Regions from separate parts of the Halomonas sp. KO116 genome, predicted to be linked through region 2. Evidence: predicted binding sites of a transcription regulator. Region 2 holds the regulator's gene; each other region holds the start of a gene.
The links. The regulator PhoB, encoded in region 2, activates phosphate uptake and scavenging genes when phosphate is short. The targets are predictions, from matches to a motif close to TGTCATANNNNTGTCANA.
Positions count from the first base shown of each region.

Region 1 (5,974 bases), 910 kb from region 2:
ACAGGCGGTGAAGATCATCAACACGCCGAACACGCGCTCTACGTTGGCATAGCCGAAGTGATCATTTGCGTTGTGCTCGAACTTGATACGCCGCTGCATAATCAAGCCGATGCCCATAATCACCAACCCCAGCAAGATTGACAGCAGCAGGCTCTGATTAAAGGTTAAGTCCAGCCCCACATGGGACAACCCTTTCGTCAGCGTAACCATCGAAACGATAAAGCCCACCAGAAACACATAGCCCGGCACGTAGCGTTTAGCAGCCGTGAACGGGTTGGCATCTTCAAAAATCAGGTGGTGAACCGATTTAAACAGCAAAAAGCCAATAGTGCCCGCCAGTAAGGGAGAAACCACCCAGCTCGCAGCAATCGTGCCTACGGCGCCCCAATCCACTGTGGAGGGGCCTAACCCTGCGACAGCAAAGCCCACAATCGCGCCGACAATCGAGTGCGTCGTGGAAACCGGCCAACCTTTCATAGACGCGGCAAGCAGCCATGTTCCCGCCGCCAGCAGTGCCGCCAGCATGCCGTATACCAACAGCTGCGGATCATCTTGCAGTAGTTGGGGGTCGATAATACCTTTACGAATCGTATTGGTAACCTCGCCACCGGCTAACCAGGCGCCGAGAAATTCAAAAACAACAGCGATCAAGATCGCTTGTTTGATGGTGATCGCTTTCGACCCCACCGAGGTTCCCATCGCATTGGCGACATCATTCGCACCAACGCCCCAGGCCATAAAGAAGCCAAACAAACAGGCCAGGATAATGAAGATTTCACCGTACTGGGCAATAATCAGCATGAAGATCCCCTTAGCGGGCGGTCAGTATCTGCAGACGGCTACCCACACGCTCAGCGCGATCAGATAGTTCGCCAACCCATTCAATGATTTTGTAGAGGAAGATCACGTCCACAGGCGGTAACTGGCTCTCAAGCGAGAACAGTTGGCGACGGATCGTCACTTGTTGATCGTCGGCTTGGTGCTCAAGGGTGTGCAGTTCACGGATCATGTTCTGCATGACGTCGGAGACGTTTTTTCCAAAGCCGGACTCAAGCAGATCCTTGAGTTCTTCCAGTGCCTGGCGGGCTTGGGCAACACAAGCAACACTGGTACGGATGTAATCGCGCATTGCATCGGCCAGTTCATCCGGCACGCGCATTTTACGCCCTAACATAATGCCGGTAATGTCACGCACCTTGTTGGCGATCTTGTCCTGCACGCTGATCAAATCAAGCAGATCGGAGCGCGACACCGGAAGAAACATGGTGTTGGGCAGGTTCAACCGCAGCTCTGTTTTCAGCGTATCGGCGTCATGCTCTAAGCGGGTGACGTTTTCGCGCAGTTCAGCCGCTTTGTCCCAGTCATCAGCCAGCGTTGCTTCAAAAAACGGCAACAGCTGATCGGCACATTCATTGGCCTTGACGATATGGGCCAATAACGGCTGGAATGGCGAGCGGCCAAACATCGAAGAAAAAGGATTGGAGGTAACCATAATGCCTTTTAGCCTGTTTTCGGGAAGCCTGGAAATGGCGGCGCCAGTATAAAGAGTGCGCCCGCCGCCGTCATGAAAAGTTCATAAATGTAATCAAATATTCATTTAAATGTCACGATAACGAGGTGGCGAGCGTCATGAAAAACCTAAACCCCATGGAAGTGGAACTTAAACTGGCCCTTGCCCCTGCAGGGCCTGCGGCGCTTACGCAACACCCGCATCTCGCCTCATACCCTGCGCGTAAACAGTCGCTGACTAACACCTACTTTGATACCCCCCATGGCGATCTGGCCAAAGCACGTATTGCGCTGCGCTTGCGTCAGGTAGACGGCCAAGTGCTACAAACGGTGAAAACCGCAGGCCAGGGCGGCGGTGGGCTCTCGCAACGAGAAGAGTGGGAGTGGCAGGTTTCAGGGCCAGAGCTGGACCTCGAATCCATCGCCAAGCTCCCCCCTTTTCAAGGGGAGCTAAGCGGTGTGCTAGACGCCCTCGCCCCCCAACTCAGCACCGATTTCACGCGGCGCAGCTGGCAGCTAACCGATGGCTTAGTAACCCCAGGTTCAACCAACCAGCGCAGTCATATTGAGCTGGTACTGGATGAAGGTGAAATTATCAGCGGTGGCTACCGCACACCCATCCGCGAGGTAGAACTGGAATTAAAGGACGGCGACCCGGAAGCACTGTGGACATTGGCACTGACACTTTCAGAACAGGTACCGCTGCGCCCTTCAGATAGCAGCAAAGCATCTCGGGGCAATGCACTTAGTAACCAGCACTGGCCACTTCCCGAAGCGCACTCCCCGGCTGAGTGGCTACACCGCGCAACGCTGGCGCTGGATGCCTACCACGACAGCCAGCAGGCAAGCTTTCTAAGCGATGCCCAACAGGCGTTAGCCACTCTCGCTGACCACCCCGCGCTGGATGCCGATGCCCGCGTGTACGCTCAGGCGTTACCCGGCGGCTTAGATGCCCATGGACAGCCCAGCACGGCTTACGGTAACGCTGCGTTGGCACTGGCCCATCGCTTGGCGTACCAAACCGAGCTACGCTAACGGCTTAATGCCATTTCAGGACTGTTTTTAAGGACCGAATTGAGGCCCACTTCAGGATGATGCGATGAATTTAAACTTAACCCCCGGTGCGGAAGGCCTACGCGCTCAACTGTTTCATATTATTTTCGAATCCGACACACCGGGCGCTAAAGCCTTTGATATTGCCTTGATCGGGGCTATTTTGTTGAGTGTCGCGGTCATCCTGTTGGGTAGTATCGAGATTTACGCCGAACGCTACGGGCCCATTTTCTTCTACATCGAGTGGGCATTAACGATACTGTTCAGCTTAGAGTTGTTAGTTCGCATTTACTGCCTTGAGCGCCCCTTGCTCTATCTAAAAAGCTTTTATGGAATCGTCGACTTAATCGCTATTTTACCCACTTGGCTAGTGCTACTGGTCCCTGGCGCTCATGGCCTGGTGATTGTTCGCTTGCTGCGAGTGCTGCGTATTTTCCGTATTTTGCGACTCATGGAATTTGTTGGCGAAGCCAGCCTGCTACTCGACGCGTTAAAACGCAGCCTGCGTCAAATACTGCTGTTTTTCTCTGCCATTTTCATGGTGGTCACGCTGTTCGCGGCGTTGATGTACACCATTGAATCACCGGAAGCGGGCTTCACCAGTATTCCTATGTCGATGTACTGGGCGATCGTTAGCATGACCACCGTGGGCTACGGCGACATCGTCCCCGCCACTGCGTTGGGTAAAGCGATTACCATGATCCTGATGCTGCTGGGCTACTCGATTATTGCTGTGCCCACCGGGGTATTCTCCGCTCAGGTGATCCGCTCAATACGCGAGGATCGTTACTCGGAGGAAGCCTGCCCCGGCTGCGGTTACGACCGCCATGAGAAGCGGGCCCGTTACTGCCTGCGCTGCGGCACTTGGCTAGACGAAGACAGCGAAGACCCGCGTAAAAAAGACGATAAAGATGAGTCCGCTTCTGACTAGCTTGCGCCTAACGCTAAGCCTGGAAGGGCGTGATATCACCGCGTCCTTCGCGAATGATTTTAGGCGGCAGCTCGCGCAGGTCGATAACGCTGGTGGGGTCTAGATGGCAAGCGCCGCCATCGATAATGGCATCCAGATGCGCGCCAAAACGCTCGCGGATCTCCTCCGGGTCGTTCATGGGAAAATCATCGCCCACCGGAATGAGCGTCACGCTCATCAACGGCTCCCCCAAGGCTGCCAGCAACGCATGCGTAATGCGGTGATCCGGCACGCGTACACCAATGGAGCGGCGTTTGGGGTGCAACAATAGCCGCGGCACTTCTGAAGTAGCATCCAAGATATAGGTGTACGGCCCCGGCGTATGCGCTTTCAACAACCGGAAAACGTCGTTATCCACCTTAGCGTAGGTGCCGATCTCTGATAAATCGGAGCACACCAAAGTGAAGTTGTGTTTATCGTCCAGTGAACGCAGCCATTTAATCTTCTCAATGGCTTTCTTCTCACCCAGGTGGCAGCCCAAGGCATAGCCTGAATCGGTGGGGTAAGCCACTACGCCGCCTTTACGAATGATTGCAATCGCCTGATCAATCAGCCGCTTTTGCGGGTTTTCCGGGTGAATCTGGAAATATTGGCTCATAAAACTACTCCTTTCATAGCTCACTGTCTTAGCGGTTCCTACAGCATAGCTGACCTTAGCTGGTGATAACTTAAGCTGACGAGAACTTAAGCTAACGAAAACTTAGCCATTCGCTAACAGACCGGGGGCGGCATCGCGTAGATGCACCAAGCGCGGATGCTGCCATATCGGGGGCGCTGCCGTGCGCGGTACCAAGCTCATACTGCCGGGTGCTGCATGGCTGCCGGGAAAGTGAAAGTCGCTGCCCAAGGAAGCGTATAACTCACGCTCGACCAGCTGGCGCGCCAAGTCACGGGTGCTATCCGGGTTCTGCTGGCCGCTAACCAGCTCAACCCCTTGGCCGCCCGCCGCCTGGAAGGTATCCATCAACAGCCCACGCTTGCGTCGAGTAAGTCCATGGCGCAATGGATGGGCGATCACGGCAACGCCGCCTGATTTCACAATCCAGCTCACGGCTTCGCTGATTTCTGGCCAGTGGGCTTTGACATCGCCCTTCTTGCCGCTGCCTAGGTAGCGCTTAAAGGCACTTGCCCAGTCGGGCACCACTCCTTCAGCTACCAAGGCACGGGCAAAATCCGGGCGGCCTAGGGGGCGGTCGCTGCCTGCGTGAAGGCGCGCTTTTTCTAGGGCGTCGGGTAAACCTACTTTTTCCAGTCGTTCGGCAATGACTTCCGCACGCTGGATACGCGCCTCACGCTGCTGAATCAAGCCTTCCACCATCGGCCCCTGCAAGCCGCCGGGCATCAGCGCCACGACATGAATATTGACTCCTTGCCAGCGTGTGGATAACTCACAGCCAGGGATAAGACATAGCCCTGCTTGCTCGGCGGCGCGGCCCGCTTCTTCAATGCCGTCCATGGTATCGTGATCGGTAAGCGACATATGCGTCAGCCCGCGCTCGGCGCACAGTGTTACCAGCTCAGTGGGCGATAGCGCGCCATCAGAAGCAGTGGAGTGCATGTGCAAATCAACCGGGTAACGCTGATCGGCATCAAAGGTATAAGGAAGTCGAGACATAAGCATGACGCCGTGTGAGCAGTTTGTCAGAATGCGCTTTTCAGCTGTGAATAAATCGTTCGCAATGGGTAAGATATGTTGCGCGCATCTGTCTGCGCGGTCAATGAACGCTCACTTTTCATCCCCTTCTTTTCAAGGAGTTATATCCACATGCTGTACGCCATTATGAGTGAAGACGTGCCCAATAGCTTAGAGCGTCGTTTAGCGGCTCGCCCTGATCACCTCGCCCGCTTGGAAGCGCTGCGTGACGAAGGCCGGATAGTTTTAGCTGGCCCTCACCCTGCCATCGACGCTGAAAATCCCGGCGATGCTGGCTTTTCCGGCAGCTTGGTCGTGGCGGAGTTTGAGAGCCTGGAAGAGGCTAATGCATGGGCGGATGCCGACCCATACATGATTGCGGGGGTCTATGCCAAGGTAATTGTTAAGCCGTTCAAGAAAGTTTTGCCTTGACCCCAATAGGCGAGTGTGGAGGGTCCGCCCGCTTTTTCACAGAGCCTGTGGAAAACTCTGTGCAAACCCGGCGGACGCTTTGCGCTAAGCCAGAGCCAGCGCCGACGGCGACAAATTGATCATTTTTTAACCACTTCTTCATTAAACGGATATCTGCGTGACCCAACGTTCCAATGCTTTGCCTGCCCTCGCGGCGTTAACCACGCCTCTACTTACCTGGAACGAGGGAGCACCCCACGCAACAGCATTTGATGACATCTATTTCACCCGTGGCGATGGGCGCGCTGAAACCGAACATGTTTTTCTGGGTGCCAACCATCTTCCCCAGCGCTTTGCTGAGTGGAAAGCAGCAAGGCCGTTCGTCATTGGTGAAACCG
Region 1 covers NZ_CP011052.1:3,852,775-3,858,748, forward strand. Annotated here, with positions in the region: gene KO116_RS17565 (inorganic phosphate transporter) at 1-801, opposite strand, end outside; gene KO116_RS17570 (TIGR00153 family protein) at 812-1,492, opposite strand; gene KO116_RS17575 (CYTH domain-containing protein) at 1,630-2,544, shown strand; gene KO116_RS17580 (ion transporter) at 2,609-3,493, shown strand; gene KO116_RS17585 (L-threonylcarbamoyladenylate synthase) at 3,507-4,130, opposite strand; gene KO116_RS17590 (PHP domain-containing protein) at 4,233-5,147, opposite strand; gene KO116_RS17595 (YciI family protein) at 5,298-5,597, shown strand; gene mnmC (bifunctional tRNA (5-methylaminomethyl-2-thiouridine)(34)-methyltransferase MnmD/FAD-dependent 5-carboxymethylaminomethyl-2-thiouridine(34) oxidoreductase MnmC) at 5,755-5,974, shown strand, end outside.
Region 1: the regulator PhoB is predicted to act here: its motif matches at 1,592-1,609, upstream of KO116_RS17575 (CYTH domain-containing protein).

Region 2 (5,974 bases):
CACCGGTTTGTGGATTTTTACCGGTACGTGCTGCGCGCTCACGTACCGTAAAGGTACCGAAGCCGATCAGAGCGACATCTTCGCCCTTAGCAACGCTGTTAGTGATCTCATCCAAAATAACGTTCAGTACTTGGCCTGCTTTGTCTTTTGACAGGTCGGCACTTTCAGCGATGGCAGCAGCGAGTTCAGGTTTGCGCATAAGAAATCTCCCTTTAGTAAACAATCGAACTTTTGTTAAAGAATCGAGCGTAAAGCAAATGCAGGTTGTTGGGCGCGTCATTAGCACTAGGTAGCTTCTCTAGCCTAGTCGTGAACGCGACGAAAATCAGCCTAGCAGCGTAGGTGCTGCTCTGGAAAGCTCCACTTTCCTTCTCACGCAGCCCCCTGTCAACGCAAAACCAATCAAACGTCCGTCTTTATTTTCGGCTAACGCACTGATATCGCCACCTTCGCCTTCAATTCGCCAGCGTTCAGGTGGGGTGGTTGGCGGGTAGGCGACCACTGGCAGCAGGGGTGTTTTAACGACTATTGGCCAAGCGCCAAAGCTGACCAACGTGGGAGTGTCCGCAAGCGTTGCCGCCAATGCCTTGGCGCTCGCTTGCAGCGGCTGCACGTACATGGCGTTAACGCCATCGACGCAGGCGACATCGCCCAGGGCGTAAATATCGGGGTGTGAAGTACGCAGTTGGCGGTCAACTTGTATGCCGCTCGGCGATACGCTAAGACCCGCGGCTTCGGCAAGCGCCGTACGCGGCGTTAGGCCAGTTGCCATTAGTACGAGATCGGCGCTGATAGCCTCGCCGTTATCCAATCGTAATACGATGTCATCACCACTGCTGGGTGTTAGTGAATCTATCGTGCGGCCTAAGCAGAGTCGGATGCCTGCCTCATTGAAGGCATCGCCCAGGGCGTTGCCCAGCGGTATGGGCAGCAGGCGGGGCAGTAGCGTAGCTTCAGGCGCTATGACGCTGACGTGATGACCTCCGGCGTACAGGTCATTAGCAAATTCACAGCCGACCAGCCCGGCGCCAACAATCGCCACCCTTGCTGGGCCTTGGCCTAACGCCTGATAAAAGCGTCGGTAGTCGTCTAAGTCATTAATGGTGAAACAGCGTGGGGCTACGCTGGGGTCGATGCTGAATGGCACCCTGGGCGCAGCGCCAGTGGCTAATACCAGTGTTTCGTAGCTTAGTTTTTCAGAGCTTAGTTTTTCAGAGCTTAGTTTTTCATAGTTGGGCGCTTGTCCAACGTCGAGAAGAAGTGTCCGGTTATCCACATCCAGTGCCGCCACGGGGGTGTGGGTAATGATGCGGACGTTTAACTCATCGCCCAGCTCGGCAGCGTTTCGCTGGGCCAGTTTGTCGGGCGCTAGGCCTTTAGCGAAGCCGGTGGAGAGTAACGGTTTGCTGTAATCGTCACCGCTGTCAGCACTAATCAACGTGATTGAACGCTGGTCACCGAGACGGCGTAGTGCCCGGGCTAAGCCAATCCCGGCCATTCCCGTGCCAATAATGACCAGCGCAGCGTGGGATGAAGAGAGCTCTGGTTGTGAGGTGGGCATGCAGACACCAAAAAAGTCGCTGAAACAAAAGCCTGTTAGTGCTGCATGTTACACTAGTCGATCCGTTTATTGCCCTGGAGAACTTGGTGACGCCTGCAGCTTTTCGGCAAACTTCTCACTTTTCGAGCTGGCGTCCCGTTGCTGCGGCGCGGCCTGTCATGAGCCCTTCCTGGTGGCAGTGGGTTGCTTCTACCGACTCGTTAACCGCCCGCTTAATAACCGCTGGTGGTGAGAAACAGTTTCGGGTGCGGCTGCTACGCCAGGGCGTAGGCTGGCCGCGAGAGGATGAGGCACGGGCGTTGGGCATTGCTCCCAAGCGCTACGCATGGCTGCGTGAAGTCGCGCTGTGCTTGGATGAAACACCGTGGGTGGTAGCGCGCTCCGTCGCCCCGCTTACGCAGTTAAAGGGCCAGCGTTTGGAAGGGTTAGGTGAGCGCTCGCTAGGCAGTTGGTTATTTCGTCAGCCAGGTTTAATTCGCGGGCCGCTTGAAGCCACTACCCAATCCCCCTTATTTGCTCGTATGAACGGTATCGAGAGCGACTGTACCTGGGGCCGACGCTCAGTGTTTTATCACGGCGGTAAGCACGGTGGACTGTCGTTGTTGGTGCAGGAGTATTTTTTGCGTGCGATGGCGGATGACCTTGACCTGCCATCGCGCTAGGCTAGCGCCTGCATCTTATTTTTCGTGAGGTAAGCATGGATCGTTCACTGTTGCGGCCGAAGGGATGGGCTCGCGTGGCAGATTTTATACAGCTGATGCGTTTGGATCGACCCATTGGCACTTGGTTGTTGATGTGGCCGACGCTTTGGGCGCTGTGGATTGCCGCTAAAGGGGTACCCGGCCGTGATGTACTGCTGATTTTTGTGGCCGGTGTTTACGTCATGCGCGCGGCTGGCTGTGTGGTGAACGATTATGCAGATCGCCATTTCGATGGCCATGTGAAACGCACTAAGCATCGCCCGCTCGCCACCGGTCGAATCAGCGAAACCGAGGCTCAATTGTTGTTTATTGGTTTGGTGGCCACAGCGTTTATTTTGGTGCTACTGACTAATTGGTTTACGGTGCTGCTCTCGCTGGGCGGAGTATTTCTGGCGGTTATTTACCCGTTCATGAAGCGTTATACGCACTTTCCCCAGGTGGTGCTGGGGGCGGCATTCTCATGGGCAATTCCAATGGCCTTTGGCGCCGTGCTGGGCCATGTGCCGTTGGAAGCGTGGCTGCTTTTCGGTGCAAACGTGCTATGGACGGTGGCGTACGACACGCAATACGCCATGGTCGATCGCGACGATGATTTAAAAATTGGTATTAAATCGACAGCTGTGCTGTTTGGCGACGCGGATCGCCTAATAATCGGCCTACTCCAGGTAGCCACCCTGGGGTTGCTGGCATGGGTAGGCTGGCGGGTTGGGTTAGGTGGGTTCTTTTGGCTAGGGCTCGCTGCAATGGCGGCAACTTTCCTGCATCAGCAGCGCTTAATTCGTTATCAGGAGCGGGATCTCTGTTTCCAGGCGTTTCTGAATAATCACTGGTCGGGGCTGCTGATTTTTGCGGGTATTGCGCTAAGTTGGTGGCCTGCGGCGGGTCAGTAACTGCCATTGTCATGTAACTGTCATCAAGTCATGGTGTTATCGTCACTGACATGTCATTGAACTGTTTTTCTTTGAACTGGCTTTTTTGCACACCGTGAGGCTCTGGTATGACCGCCAAAACCGTTCTGATTGTCGATGATGAATCGTCGATTCGCGAGATGATCGCGGTAGCGCTGGAAATGGCTGACTACCGTGTGCTCGAAGCAGATAACGCCCAGGATGCTCATGCCATGGTGGTTGACCACCAACCTGATTTATTGCTGCTTGACTGGATGATGCCTGGCACCAGCGGTATTGAGCTGGCTAGGCGCTTGAAGCGCGAAGAAGCTACCGCCGAGATCCCGATTATTATGCTCACCGCTAAAGGCGAAGAGGATAATAAGATCCAAGGGCTTGAAGCTGGCGCCGATGACTATATCACCAAGCCCTTTTCGCCCCGCGAATTGGTGGCACGGTTAAAAGCAGTGCTGCGCCGCGCGACGCCCCGTGGCGTTGAGGACCCAATTGAGATTAATGGCCTGTTGCTTGACCCGGTAAGTCACCGGGTAAGCGCTCACGGCAAAGCGTTGGAAATGGGTCCGACCGAGTATCGTCTTCTGCAGTTTTTTATGACTCACCAAGAGCGCGCTTACACACGCAGCCAGCTGCTTGACCAAGTGTGGGGCGGCAATGTTTACGTTGAAGAGCGCACGGTCGATGTGCATATTCGCCGCTTACGAAAAGCGCTGGGCGATGTGCATCAAAACCTGATTCAAACGGTTCGGGGTACCGGATACCGTTTCTCTGCACGGGTGTAAATGTGCGCCTATGGAGCCGTGAACTGTGGCGTCTAGCGTGGCTGGCCACACTGGGTACTTGCTTAGGCTGGTTATTGGGCTCAGCAGGGCTAGGGCTTGCGGCAGGGCTTGCAGTATGTCTGTTCTATCACTTGCGGCAGCTACGCGAACTTTATTTATGGCTAACCCTACATCCTCACGATGAGCCGCCTGCCGCTCACGGTATGTGGGGTGAATTGTTTGATCGTTTATACCGCTATCAGAAAAGCCAGCGTATAACGCAAAGTCGGCTGCGCGCTACCTTGGCCCGTATTCAAGAGTCGTCTGAAGCGATGCGCGACAGTGTGGTCATGCTCGACCGCCACGGTGATCTGGAATGGTGGAACAGTGCTGCAACGAACATGCTGGGGCTACAAACCGCCCATGATCGTGGTCAACACATTACCAACCTACTGCGCGAGCCAAGTTTCATCCGCTATTTCAATGCGCGGGAGTATGGCGAGCCGCTAACGCTGACGTCGCCGATTGACGAGCGTCGAATCCTGCAGTATCAAATTACCCTGTACGGCGACGATGAACGGCTGGTAATGGCCCGGGATATCACGCGCTTGCACCGCCTGGAACAGATGCGGCGCGACTTTGTTGCCAACGTCTCTCACGAGCTGCGCACGCCGCTAACCGTCCTTTCCGGCTATCTGGAAACCTACAGCGATATTGCTGACCAGTTGCCGCCGCGTTTGGGCAAAAGCATCAACCAGATGCAGGAACAGACGCAGCGAATGCAAAACCTGGTCAATGATCTATTGCTGCTCTCCCGGTTGGAAATCGACCAGGGGGGGGAAGATCACCATCCGCTGTCGTTAGGGCCTTTGCTACAAAGCATTTGTGATGATGCGCTGGCGCTGTCGAATCAGCGTCATACCATTACAGTCGCGCTTGAAAGCGATGCACGCCTGCTGGGTAGTGAACAGGAAATTCGTAGCGCCATCTCTAACCTCGCTTTCAATGCCGTTCGCTATACGCCAGCAGGTAGCCACATCACATTACGCTGGAAAGCTAGCGCGACTGGTGGCGGCTATATCGATGTGGAAGACAATGGTGAAGGGATTGATCCTGTCCATATTCCCCGACTAACCGAACGTTTTTACCGTGTCGACAAAGGCCGCAGCACCGCAACTGGCGGCACTGGCTTAGGCTTGGCAATCGTCAAGCACGTACTATTACGCCACGATGCGCAATTACAGATTGAATCCCACCCGGGTAAAGGGGCGCTTTTTCGCTGCTCATTTCCCGCTTCACGTCTTGTATAGGTCTCAGTAAGCGACCTTTCGCACCATACCTGTAAAGGTGTGCAATATTGGCATGTGAGGTTGGTAAGAGTTTACTCATGTGCCATTTTTATACAGTTTTTAGGCTTGGTATTTCGATGTTAACAGAGTGATATAGCTTAACTTGTTTTAATTAAGTCATTGATTTTTATTTGTTTAATTTTATTTTTTTGTTTTTGGCATGCCCGCTGCATTGTTAAAAAAAAGGAAGACGACCGCAGGAAATGCTGGCTTGTATATAAGCCCTTCTTTCTTAACCAAGCGGTAATAAACAGCGATCGGAGGTGGAATATGATGTCCAAGGATTTACTCAAGAAAGCTGGCATTTTAGGTGTATCTTTTGGTTTGATGGCAAGCCCGTTAGCCTTTGCTCAAACAGATGAAAATTCAGCTATTGATGAAAATCAGGGAATTACAGCTGAAGAGCAACCAATGGATCCCCAAGGTACTGATAGTTCAGACGGTCATGATACTAAAGACATGACTAACGATTTAACCCATGACGAAGGTGATGGAGCCAGCGACATGGATCCTCAGTCAAGCGATCACTCAGATGACGCTGAGTATGACGACGATGAGCTTGTAGAAGAAAACAGCGGTAGTTAATTGTTAATTATCATTTAGATATCAAAGAACGTCTTTTCAACGGATGAAAAGGTAATTGATAGGATGTTATAAAGGCAAGGATGCTTTTCAGGTTCAAGGATGAATCACTAGG
Region 2 covers NZ_CP011052.1:115,240-121,213, forward strand. Annotated here, with positions in the region: gene KO116_RS00565 (HU family DNA-binding protein) at 1-199, opposite strand, end outside; gene KO116_RS00570 (NAD(P)/FAD-dependent oxidoreductase) at 326-1,561, opposite strand; gene KO116_RS00575 (chorismate--pyruvate lyase family protein) at 1,600-2,223, shown strand; gene ubiA (4-hydroxybenzoate octaprenyltransferase) at 2,259-3,152, shown strand; gene phoB (phosphate regulon transcriptional regulator PhoB) at 3,260-3,949, shown strand; gene phoR (phosphate regulon sensor histidine kinase PhoR) at 3,952-5,238, shown strand; gene KO116_RS00595 (hypothetical protein) at 5,548-5,862, shown strand.

Region 3 (5,974 bases), 1.7 Mb from region 2:
TTGGGCTGGTGGATTATATCGTCCACCCTCTACGCCATGCCGAACTGCTGCGGCGAATGATCCGTAAAGCCGTCGAGCTAAATGATTTGGCCCTAGAGCGTGAGCGTGATCACGAGCGTCTCGCTGAGTTAAATGAGAGCCTTGAGACGCATTTAGCGCTACTGCGTATGGATCAGCAAAGTGGCGGCCATATCCAACGGCGTTTACTACCGCTGCGACCCAAAATCATCAATGGGGTCTATTACGACTACGTATTTGCGCCTTCGCTCTATCTGTCCGGTGATTTTTTAGACTATCAACGCTATAACGAGCGTTATAGCGCCTTCTATTTTGCCGATGTGTCGGGTCATGGCGCGTCGTCAGCCTTTGTCACCGTACTGCTCAAATATTTATGTAATCGTTGGCTGAGTGAGTGGGATGGTCAGCAGCCGGAAAAGCTGCCGCCAGATTGGCTAAAGGCGATGAACCGGGAGTTGCAGGGTACGGATATAGGGAAACATGCCACCTTATTTGTCGGGGTTATTGACCATGAGGCGCATACTCTGCACTATTCGCTCGGCGCTCAGCTTCCCATGCCGCTTTTAGCAGCAGGAGGAGAGCTAAGACGTCTTGAAGGCGAAGGAATGCCGGTAGGCCTTTTCCCCGATGTGGAGTATCCTTCGCTAAGCTGTGCGTTGCCGAACGACTTTTGTTTATGGCTTTGCTCAGACGGTGTATTGGAATGCTTGCCGGGTAAAACGCTCGACACGCGGCTCAAGGAGCTTGAGCAATTAGTAAGCGAGAGTGTCACGCTTGAGCAGTTGCGCGACCGGCTAGCAGAGACCAATACTCTCCTTGCAGAAGGGGATGCAGAGTTCGATGCTAACCAGGAACGCGATGCTTTACCCGATGATCTAACAATCATGATGGTGAGCGGATTTGGTCATGCTGATTGAAGAAGGCCGCATTAAAGCGGCGTTCGATTCTGGTGTTTTTGTTTTAAAGCTGTGTGGCGATGTGCGTTTAACGCTTTGCGCGACACTCGATACCCAAGCCCAACGTCTCGCTGAGACACCGGGGTTGCGTGCCGTACTGATTGACCTGCGCGAGGCCACCAACGTGGATTCAACTGCGCTGGGTTTCTTGGCTAAGGTGGCAATGGCAGTAAAAGGGCGCTTAGAGCAGCCACCGACCATTATTGTCGATAATGATGACGTTCGAAAAATGCTTGACGTGATGGGTTTTGCGCGCTTTTTCACTCTGATGGAAGCACCTATTCAGCAAGCCACAACGCTTAACGATGCTCTCGAAGAGTTACCTGAAGAGCCTGCCGATGAGGTGGGGCTCCGTGACCGCATCCTCGAAGCGCATCGTATTTTGATGCATATGAACGAGCATAATCGCGAGCAGTTTCAGCCGTTGGTTGACATGCTTGAGTCGCAAGACGCCGCCACACATCAATAAGCATTCACCTTTAATCTGATTTGACTTTCCTCACGCTATCGCAGTGAGTGATTCATCGTTTTCACCTACTGCGATAGCGCTGTGTCTATAGCGTTTAGCCCCGACAAGTGTCTTAAAATCGGCTATGATTAGCGGCCTATCTATTCCCGCGCGTTCGTTATCGCCGTAAGGAGACCCATGCATCTTAATCCCCGCCGCGTAGCGTTGCTAGTTGCCGCCAACACGGCGCTTGCCCCCTTTGCGATCGACGCCTACCTACCTGCGATGGGAATCATCGCCGAAAGTATCGGCGCAAGCATTCATCGCACTGAACTTTCCATTAGCGTGTTCTTGTTTGGTTTTGCGCTGGGCCAGCTCTGCTTTGGGCCGCTCTCGGATCGCATGGGCAGAAAGCCTGTACTCCTGGGCGGGCTGGTGGTGTTTATGCTGGCAAGCCTGGCTATTACGATGGTCGACAGCTTGCCTACACTGCTGGCCTGGCGGTTTATTCAAGCGCTGGGGGGCGGGGCCTGCGTGGTCAACTCGGCGGCAATTGTACGCGACTGCTTTAGCGGGCGCGAGGCCGCTAAAGTAATGTCCACCATGGCGATGATTATGATGCTGGCGCCGCTGGTGGCACCAGCCGTGGGCAGCCTGCTGCTACATATTGCCGGTTGGTGGCTAATTTTTGTATTCTTAGCGGTTTACGCAGGCTTTTTGCTCTGGCTGTTAGGAACGCGACTGCCTGAAACTCGCGATATGTCGCTTCCTGCGGCGTCACCGCGGCAGGTTATTCGCAATTACGCCAGCGTGCTCAAACATCGTGAAGGGATGGGCTATATCTGCGCAGTAGCCGCTTCCTTTGCCGGCCTTTTTGCCTTTGTAACCGCTTCGCCGTTTCTCTATCTCGACTATTTTGGTCTATCGCCAGGTACCTATCCGCTCGTGTTTGGTGTCAACGTACTGGTCATTGCGCTCTCCAACCGCGTCAATATTCACCTGCTGCGTAAACGCACGCCACAGCAAAATCTACGCTTGGGGCTGCTTATACAGTTAGCGGCAGCGCTAGGGTTAGTAGTAGTGACGGCGTTAAATATCGCGTCACTCATGGTTGTTGTGCCACTGATTATGCTGTTCACCGGCATGATTGGGCTGATTACCCCGAACGCAATCTCTTCATTGTTGGATCATTTTGGTCATATTAGCGCTACTGCAACGGCGCTGTTAGGCGGCATCCAGTTTACCTGTGGTGCTCTCGCGGGGGTGATGGTCGGATTGTTTGAAGTTGAGCATCTATGGCCAATGGTGCTGACCATGTTGGGCGCCGCTTTGTTGGGAAATATCGGCGTACGCAAATTAACCAAGGCGCCCGTCATAAGTGATTCACAGGGATGAGTCGTAGGCATGAGCAATAAGAATGAGCAGCAGTGATGGATAGCATGTTGGCTTGGGTCAATATGCCGATGAGTACTTGGTTAGCCTGCGCAGCCGTGCTGCTACTGGGTGCCTTTGTTCAGCGGGCAACCGGTTTCGGTTTGGCCGTGATCGGAGCACCATTGCTGCTGATGCTTGAGCCACGATTGGTGCCGGTCATTTTAGTGCTGTTTGGCTTTACCGTTTCGTTAATGATGGTGCGTCACTATTGGCATGAGGTGCGTCTGGATTCCATTGGCATGGCGTTAGTGGGGCGCCTGCCTGGCAATGCGCTGGGTATTTGGCTGCTGCTCGCCGCGCCGATGTTTTTGTTAGAAAAGCTAATCGCCATCATCGTACTGTTTGCTGTGCTGGTGACGTTGTGCCGCTTTAAACTGCCGGTTAATCGAGTAACGCTATTCGGCGCCGGTGTGTTGTCAGGTATCTTTGGCACCGTTGCTGCCATCGGGGGCCCGCCCATGGTGATATTGATGCACGGCTTGCCTGCTGATCGGGTGCGGGGAAATCTGGCGGCCTTTTTCATTTTGACCTCAATGCTGACCATTATGACTCTCGCCTTCGCTAATCAGATTCAGCTCTGGCATTTTCAGGTTGCCCTTACCTTTCTCCCTGCGGTACTCGTAGGTAATGCAGTGGCGGACGCCATTGCTCATCGCTTGGATAGACGTTTACTGCAAGGCGCTTCGCTAGCATTGTGTACCTTGGCGGCACTGGGTTTACTGCTGTAAACGAAAGCGAATTCCTCACGTAGCAAAAATTCTTTCATGTATTACTCACTGTCATGAAGTTGTCATGGAACCAGTGCAAGGTATGCCTTGCGAAGGTTAGATCCCTACATGAACAGGAGTTTTTCGCATGAACCGTATTCTAAAAACCACCGTTATCGCGGCTGCTGTAATGAGCGTTGCCGGTGTTGCCCAAGCCCGTGATCAAATCCGTATCGTAGGCTCCAGTACCGTTTACCCGTTTGCCAGCTACGTAACTGAAGAGTTCGGTGCCACTACCGGCAACCCGACGCCTGTTATTGAATCAACTGGTTCGGGCGGTGGTTTGCGTCTGTTCTGTAACGGTATTGGCGAAGGCACGCCAGACATTACTAACGCTTCACGCCGCATGAAAGTCGCTGAGTTTGAGCGTTGTGAAGAGAACGGCGTTACCGATATCACCGAAGCTAAAATCGGTTCTGACGGTATCGTGCTTGGTCAGTCCAACACGAATGATGTTGTTGACCTGACGCTTGAGCAGATTTTCATGGCAGTAGCCGCCCAGGTGCCGGTTGATGGTGAGTTAGTTGATAACCCCTACACTAACTGGAGCGAAATTGATTCTTCGCTGCCAGACCGTGAAATCTCCATCTATGGTCCGCCAACGACTTCTGGTACCCGTGACGCTTTTGAAGAGCTAGTACTGGAAACTGCATCGCTTGAAATGGATGTTTACGGCGAAGAAGGCTACACCGATATTCGCTCTGACGGTGTTTACATCGACGCTGGCGAAAACGACAACCTGATCGTTCAGCGCTTGAGTGAAGATACCGGGGCAATGGGTATCTTTGGTTACTCATTCCTTGAAGAGAATACCGATTCCCTGAACGGTGCCACCATCAACGGTGTTGCGCCAGAGCCCGAAGCAATCAGCTCAGGTGACTACCCCGTGGCGCGTTCACTGTGGTTCTACGTGAAGAACCAGCACGCTGAAGAAGTACCGCCGATGGCTGACTACGTCGACATGTTCATGAGCGAAATGATGATTGGCGCAGATGGTTACTTGAAAGATATCGGCTTGATCGTTCTGCCTGAAGAAGAGCGCGAAGAGTGGCGTCAGGCTGTAGCAGATCGCACTACAATGTCAGTAGACGTTCTTAAGTAAGTCGTTAAGTTAGAAATGAAAGTGGCCGGCAGCGTAAGCTGTCGGCCTTTCATTTTATGACAGCGATAAATTGGCGTTTGTCACATTGCTGTAATGTTTGTGCCCCAAAGTAGTCGCCAATACGATTTCATTAAGTAATGCGAGAGAAATTCGATGCAGACTAACCAGCTTCTTCTGATTTTTTGCGGTGCGTTACTACTGCTGGGGTTGCTGGCGTTTTTTGCTGGCCGTTCAAAAGCCACCCGTTTACGCAGTGCGGGCACGGCTATGTTTGCTCAGCCAGATCAATACGCCTGGTTCACCGTGCTTTCGACCGCTGGTCCAGCCGTGGTAGTGAGTGCGCTGGGGGCTTTTGTGCTGCTTCTAATGGGCGCCGATATCCCCACGCTCTATTTGCTGTCCGCGAGTTTAGTGATTGCAGCAATAGGGCTGATGGTAAGTCTTAACCAAGTTAAACCTGATTTTCACGCCCGTCAGGCCATTGAGCGGGTTATCCGCATGGTCTTGGCCGGGGCAGCGTTAATCTCGATTTTCACTACGTTCGGCATTTTGTTCTCGATTATTTCCGAGGCGCTGCGCTTTTTCCAAATGCACAGCTTCTGGGAGTTCATTACCGGCACCACGTGGAATCCAGGCGCGAGCTTTTTAGCGTCAGCGGGTCGTGGAGACGGTAGTGGGGCTGAATTTGGTTCGGTACCGCTGTTTGCCGGTACCTTTATGATTACCGCTATCGCTATGCTGGTCGCTGTTCCTATCGGCCTGCTCTCCGCGATTTATATGTCCGAGTATGCACCACGTAACGTGCGCACCATTGCCAAGCCCGTCCTTGAGGTTCTGGCAGGTATTCCTACCGTGGTTTACGGCTTTTTTGCCGCGATTACGGTAGCGCCGATTATCGTCAATATCGCCGGTTTTTTTGGGCTCGACGCTTCTTATAATAACGCCGTCGCCCCTGGTGTCGTGATGGGCATCATGATCATCCCGTTTATCTCTTCGCTGTCGGACGATGTGATCAACTCTGTGCCCGATAGTATGCGCCAAGGGTCGCTGGCATTAGGCATGACCAAAGGGGAAACCATACGAGATGTGGTCATTCCTGCTGCTCTGCCGGGTATTATTTCAGCCACTCTGTTGGGTATGTCGCGCGCGCTAGGTGAAACCATGATTGTGGTGATGGCGGCAGGCATGCGGCCCAATCTTACCGCTAATCCGCTGGAAGATATGACCACGGTGACCGTGCGTATTGTGG
Region 3 covers NZ_CP011052.1:1,854,398-1,860,371, forward strand. Annotated here, with positions in the region: gene KO116_RS08535 (PP2C family protein-serine/threonine phosphatase) at 1-935, shown strand, start outside; gene KO116_RS08540 (STAS domain-containing protein) at 925-1,443, shown strand; gene KO116_RS08545 (multidrug effflux MFS transporter) at 1,621-2,817, shown strand; gene KO116_RS08550 (sulfite exporter TauE/SafE family protein) at 2,853-3,584, shown strand; gene KO116_RS08555 (PstS family phosphate ABC transporter substrate-binding protein) at 3,712-4,725, shown strand; gene pstC (phosphate ABC transporter permease subunit PstC) at 4,879-5,974, shown strand, end outside.
Region 3: the regulator PhoB is predicted to act here: its motif matches at 3,634-3,651, upstream of KO116_RS08555 (PstS family phosphate ABC transporter substrate-binding protein).

Region 4 (5,974 bases), 1.5 Mb from region 2:
GCCGATACTGGCGGCGTACCACGCAGCGCAGCCTGACGTTGATATCCAGATCAAGACCGGGCCCACGGCTGAGTTGGTCGAGTTGTTGCTTAACGGGCAGGTGGACTGTGTCTTCGTGGCCGGGCGGCTTGAGCATGGCCGCTATCATTCGCTCAAAGCGTTTAGCGAGCAGCTTGTCTTAGTCGGCTCAACGCCCATGACGACGATGCCCTCTTCACAAGCGCTGCTGACGTCTGCTTTCTTAGCGTTTCGCCAGGGGTGCAGCTACCGCCAGCGTATCGAGCTGCTGCTGGCGTCCCAGGGTGTTAATGCAGGAAGGATCTTCGAGTTTGGTTCGCTGGATGCGATGCTTGGCTGCGTTGCTGCCGGGATGGGTTACACAGTGCTCCCCCGTGGCACGGTTGACGCCCATCAGCACCGGTTCGGGATTCACACGCTGGCACTGCCCGCGTCCATCGCCAATATCGATACCTATTTTGTCGCCCCCGAACCAGAAACCTGGACACCTGCCTTGGCAAGCTTTGCTGAGACGTTGCGTGACGCGGTGGTGGTGGATGAGCCTCTGTTGACTGCATCATGAATAGGATAGCGACAATACGCTATAGCGTTACTGTCCAAAACACATTCATTCAGGCAAGCCGTATTTCTTGCGAATATCCGCCACACTCGTAATGTTACCCGCTTGGCTATCTGCCATGCCCTTTTCGATGGTCTCCCGAACGTAGATCTCATGCATAAGGTCTTCCCAAGTGGCATTCACAGGAAGTTGCTCAATTAGCTTGTGCGCGTCGTCTTTGCTCATCGTAGCTGACATGGTGACTACCTTTTTTAGGTACGTAGAAAATACTTTTAGAGGATACCTTAGGTTACCGAGAGTGTTGCGGTTTATGCCATTTTCTGCAAATACATCGCGTGTGTCCTTTTAAATACGTTTGATTGGCTCCGCTATCTGCTTGCGCGTGTGCTTGGCAATAAACTCACTGCTCAAATACTTAATACCTATAGCTGCCACTCTTTTAACAACGGCTATCCAGCCCTAACAGCATGTATTGTTGGCTCACTCTATTAGTAGATGCTCGCTCAGCGCGACGAGGTCTTCAGCCACAAAATCCCACGCTTCTTCTGCTTCTAAATCTTTGCTCTGGTGGGGCCCATACTCTGTACGCCGGGGGATAAACGCCGTTTTCATTCCCAATGCTCGGGCAGCCCCCAGGTCGTAATTGTGGGCCGCGCATAACATTACCTCTTCAGGCGGCAGGCGCAGCAGGCCGCAAGCCCCTAAATAGACCTCTGGGTCAGGTTTATAGTGTTGGAATAACTCGGCGCAAAACACCATATCCCAGGGCAGTTTGGCGTGACGGGCAACGTCCACCATTAGTGATAAATTGCCGTTGGTCAGCGTGCCGATAATATAGTGCTCTTTTAAGCGCTGTAGGCCGTTCTGAACATCCGGCCATGGGTCTAATTGGTGCCAAAAGTGATTGATGCGATCAATGGTCGCCTCATCTAGCGCCACCCCATGCTGCTTGAGTAGTTTGACGAGGCTTTCTCGGTGCAGGTCATCCAACCCCATCCAAGGCACGTCACCTTGCCGTACTCGGTTCATCGAAGGCGCATAGTGCTGACGCCATTGATCCGTTATCACTTCACTGGGTAATTCAATCCCTAGCTCTTTCTGCAGCTCATTGAACTGATGAATCAAACTGGAGCGCCAATCAACAATAGTGCCAAATACGTCAAACACGATGGCTTTCATTAGTGTCTCCTTGTTGGATGGTTATTGCTGACTGCGTCGTTAGGTGGCTAGAAGAATCCTGGGCTTATTCAGGCTTTTTTCACAAAGTGGGCAGTTACCATCATGTCGCCGACGCCGTCGACCTTGCAGTCCAGTTGGTGATCCTTGCTGTTCATGAGCCGCTTAATCAAGGCTTTGGTGCCCACCTTGAGTACCAGTGAGCTGCCTTTGACCTTGAGGTCTTTAATCATCGTTACCTTGTCGCCTTCCGCTAACAGCGTGCCGTGGGCGTCTTTCACTGTCACGGTGTCTTCCGCCTCTGCCTCAGCTGGGTTCCATTCGTGGGCGCATTCGGGGCAGATGAACAGGCGTTGATCCTGATAGACGAATGCGGATTGGCAATGGGGGCAAGGTGGGCACGACATGAATGATGACTTCTGTGGCTTGGTTTAGGCTGTTTATGATACTGAGCCTGTGCATTCTTGGCGAATGCCTTCACGCCTAACCAGGAAAGGAGAACCAAGATGAACAAACGTGACCTGGAAGCAACCTACCGTGGTTACATCACCTGCCTCAATAATCAAGACTGGACGAACCTTGACCAGTTCGTGCATGACGATGTCCACCACAACGGCAGGCGCCTAGAGCTTGATGGTTATCGCGCCATGCTGGAAGCCGATTACGAGCAGATACCGGATCTTCACTTTAACATTGAGCTTTTGGCCGTTGATTCACCCCATGTCGCGTGCAGGTTGCGATTCGATGTCACACCCAAAGGTAGCTTCCTTGGCCTTGCGGTGGATGGCAAAAACGTGACGTTTTGCGAAAACGCGTTCTACCTGTTTAGCGATGGCAAGATTAGGGAGGTCTGGTCGGTCATTGATAAAACCGCGATTGAGGCTCAGCTTGGTTAAACGTTCTGGTTATCTCCCTTCACGTATGAATAGCGCAGAATATTGGATCGGTAGGCCCAGCCTTGGTGGGCCTCGTTTTGTGACGATATTGGTCTAGAGAAGCGTTATCTGAGCCGTTTGACTGGCTACCTGCGCTCCTTGGATAGTCATTAACTTATCACCTGAACGACACAGCTTTGTCACTTAGGCGGGCTACCGTTGCATTGTAAGTCACAATAAAGTGAGCTTATACATTGCAGAAGGTGATCCAATGGAGCCTGTTCAATCCTCTGACTTAATGCTCCGCATCGAGAAAATGGGGGTGACATATCCTGGGAATGTCCTCGCACTCCGCCCCACCACCGTCGATTTCCACAAAGGGGAGTTTACGGTACTACTCGGCCTTTCCGGTGCGGGTAAATCGACGTTACTGCGTTCTCTCAACCACTTGGTGCGGCCCAGCACTGGCAAAGTGATCTCGGCCGAGCTAGGTGCGCTCGAAACCCGGTCTACGGTACGCCGCCATCGGTGCAAAACCGCCATGGTTTTCCAGCACCATCAGCTCATTGAACGCCATACGGCGCTCCAGAATGTGCTGACCGGTCGGCTTGCTTACCACAGCACCTGGCGCAGTTTGTTTCCGCTACCCAGGCAGGAACAGGCGCTTGCTCTGCACTGCCTGGACCGCGTAGGCATGGCCGAGAAAGCGCTTACCCGGGTCGATCAACTCTCCGGCGGGCAGCAACAGCGGGTGGGCATTGCGCGTGCCTTGGCGCAGCAGCCCGCCATGATATTGGCGGACGAGCCAGTGGCCAGCCTTGACCCGGCAACCTCTGAGCGAGTGCTAACGCTACTGCGAGATATATGCCGTGAGGATGGTATTACCGCCATTATTTCACTGCACCAGCTGGAGTATGCCCAGCGGTTTGCTGACCGCATTATCGGGTTAGCGAATGCCCAAATCGTTTTCGATGCGGCCCCCTCACAGTTACAGCAACGCCACCTGAACGAGATCTACCACGGCACGCGCGGAGCTGTGACCGACGCCGCTGAGACCACCGAACCCAACCCTCAAACCACCACTCCCTCCCCGATAAAACTGGAGATTGCCCAATGAAACCGCTATTCAGCTTTTTCTTTGCCATCTGTCTTATGTTTGGAATCGCCATGCCGGCCTTGGCGGCGGACCCTGATCCAAATCCGGATCTATTAAAAGTCGCGCTACTCCCCGATGAAAACGCTTCTGAACTGATCAAACGCAACCAGCCATTGAAAGAGTATCTTGAAAGTACCCTTGGGAAAGAAATTGAGTTAATCGTCACCACGGATTACTCCTCCATGATCGAAGCCATGCGCTTTGGTCGCATCGACCTCGCCTACTTCGGCCCGCTCTCCTATGTGATGGCAAGAAGCAAAAGTGAGATCGAACCCTTTGCCGCCATGATTGTGGATGGCAAGCCCACCTATCGCTCCATCATTATTGCCAATGTCGATTCCGGCGTTGAGTCCTATGCGGATATCGAAGGCATGAAAATGGCCTATGGCGACCGTGCCTCTACGTCAAGCCACCTGATTCCCAAAACCGTGCTGCTTGAATCGGCGGGGCTGGAAGCAGGCGAGGACTATGAAGCCCATTTCGTTGGCTCCCATGATGCCGTGGCGGTGAACGTGGCCAATGGTAATGCGGATGCAGGCGGGCTATCGGAAGTGATCTTTGAGCACGTAATGGACCGCGGCCTGATAGACCGCAACCAGGTTAGGGTGTTGGGTCACAGCGGGGAGTACCCTCAGTACCCTTGGGCGATGCGTTCCAACCTGGACCCTGAACTCAAGCAGCAGATCCAGGATGCCTTCATCAGCATCGATGATGAAGAGATTCTGGACAACCTAAAAGCCGAAGGTTTCGCCGTTATCACGGACGCCGATTACGATGTGATTCGGGAAATGGGTAGTCTGCTCAACCTCGACTTCGGCAAGATGTAAGGGGGCATGATGAATCCGTCCAAAACAGTGCCGCCACCCCTTTCATCGCTTTCTCCTGACGCCGTGTTGGACGAACACGCCCGCGGCTGGCGGAGCAAGCTCTTCCAAGCGGGCTTGGTGCTGGCAGTGGTTCTTCTGGCGAGTTGGTATGTAGATCTGCTGGATTTTCGCACCCTGGCCAACGGGGTGCCTGCCATCGCTACCCTAATGGGAGAATCCCTACCGCCCGACTTTACCAACGCCATGGATTGGATAGCGCCGCTGGTCGATACCCTTGCCATGAGCATTGCCGGCACGGCGATAGCGGTCACTGCTTCCGTACCCCTGGCGTTCCTGGCCGCTCGCAATACCTCGCCCCACCCCGTGGTATTCCACGTAACCCGCACGCTGCTGAACGCTCTTCGCTCGGTGCCCGAGCTGATTATGGGCATTATTTTCGTTGCTGCCGTGGGGTTTGGCGCCTTACCGGGCGTGCTCGCGCTCGGCCTTCATTCTATCGGCATGGTGGGTAAATTCTTTGCCGAAGCGATCGAGCATGTCGACCCAGCCCCGGTAGAGGCCGCCAATGCCGCTGGCGCGACGCGATTACAGGTTCATTGGCACGCGGTGCTCCCGCAGGTGCTTCCGCAGTTTGCTGATGTCTCTATCTACCGCTGGGAATACAATTTCCGCGCCTCTACGGTGATGGGCATGGTGGGGGCTGGCGGGATCGGCTTCGAGCTAATGGGCTCTTTACGCGTCATGCAGTACCAGGAAGTCAGCGCCATCCTGATTGTCATACTCGTTATGGTGACGATGGTGGATAGCCTTAGCGGCCATCTTCGTAAGAAATTCAAGTAAGGAAATCAAATGAAACCAAGGGTTTTCATTACCCACCGGGTACACAACAGTGTGTTGGAAAGGCTGGAACAACACTGTGAAGTGATCACCAACCAGTCAGCCACTACCTTGACCGCCGCCGAGGTAAAGGCCCGCGCGGCAACCGCAGACGCCATGATGGTGTTTATGCCGGACCAGGTCAGCGAGGAATTTCTAGCGGGCTGTCCCAAGCTGAAAGTTATTGGTGCCGCCCTGAAGGGATACGATAATTTTGATGTGGAGGCCTGTACGCGTCATGGCGTTTGGCTGACCTTCGTGCCGGATCTGCTGACGGTGCCAACGGCTGAGCTAACCATCGGGCTAACCATTAGCCTAATCCGCCATGTCCGAGCGGCCGATGAGTACGTTCGTTCCGGCCAGTTCAAGGGATGGCAGCCCACGTTTTATGGGCTGGGGGTTGCCGGCGCGACCGTGGGTATCGTCGGCATGGGTCCCATCGGCCAGGCAGTGGCAACACGGCTCCAGGGGTGGGGCGCGAGCTTGC
Region 4 covers NZ_CP011052.1:1,654,803-1,660,776, reverse strand. Annotated here, with positions in the region: gene KO116_RS07670 (LysR family transcriptional regulator) at 1-580, shown strand, start outside; gene KO116_RS07665 (hypothetical protein) at 626-814, opposite strand; gene KO116_RS07660 (haloacid dehalogenase type II) at 1,058-1,756, opposite strand; gene KO116_RS07655 (zinc ribbon domain-containing protein YjdM) at 1,825-2,160, opposite strand; gene KO116_RS07650 (ester cyclase) at 2,260-2,649, shown strand; gene phnC (phosphonate ABC transporter ATP-binding protein) at 2,900-3,745, shown strand; gene phnD (phosphate/phosphite/phosphonate ABC transporter substrate-binding protein) at 3,742-4,611, shown strand; gene phnE (phosphonate ABC transporter, permease protein PhnE) at 4,621-5,451, shown strand; gene KO116_RS07630 (phosphonate dehydrogenase) at 5,461-5,974, shown strand, end outside.
Region 4: the regulator PhoB is predicted to act here: its motif matches at 2,794-2,811, upstream of phnC (phosphonate ABC transporter ATP-binding protein).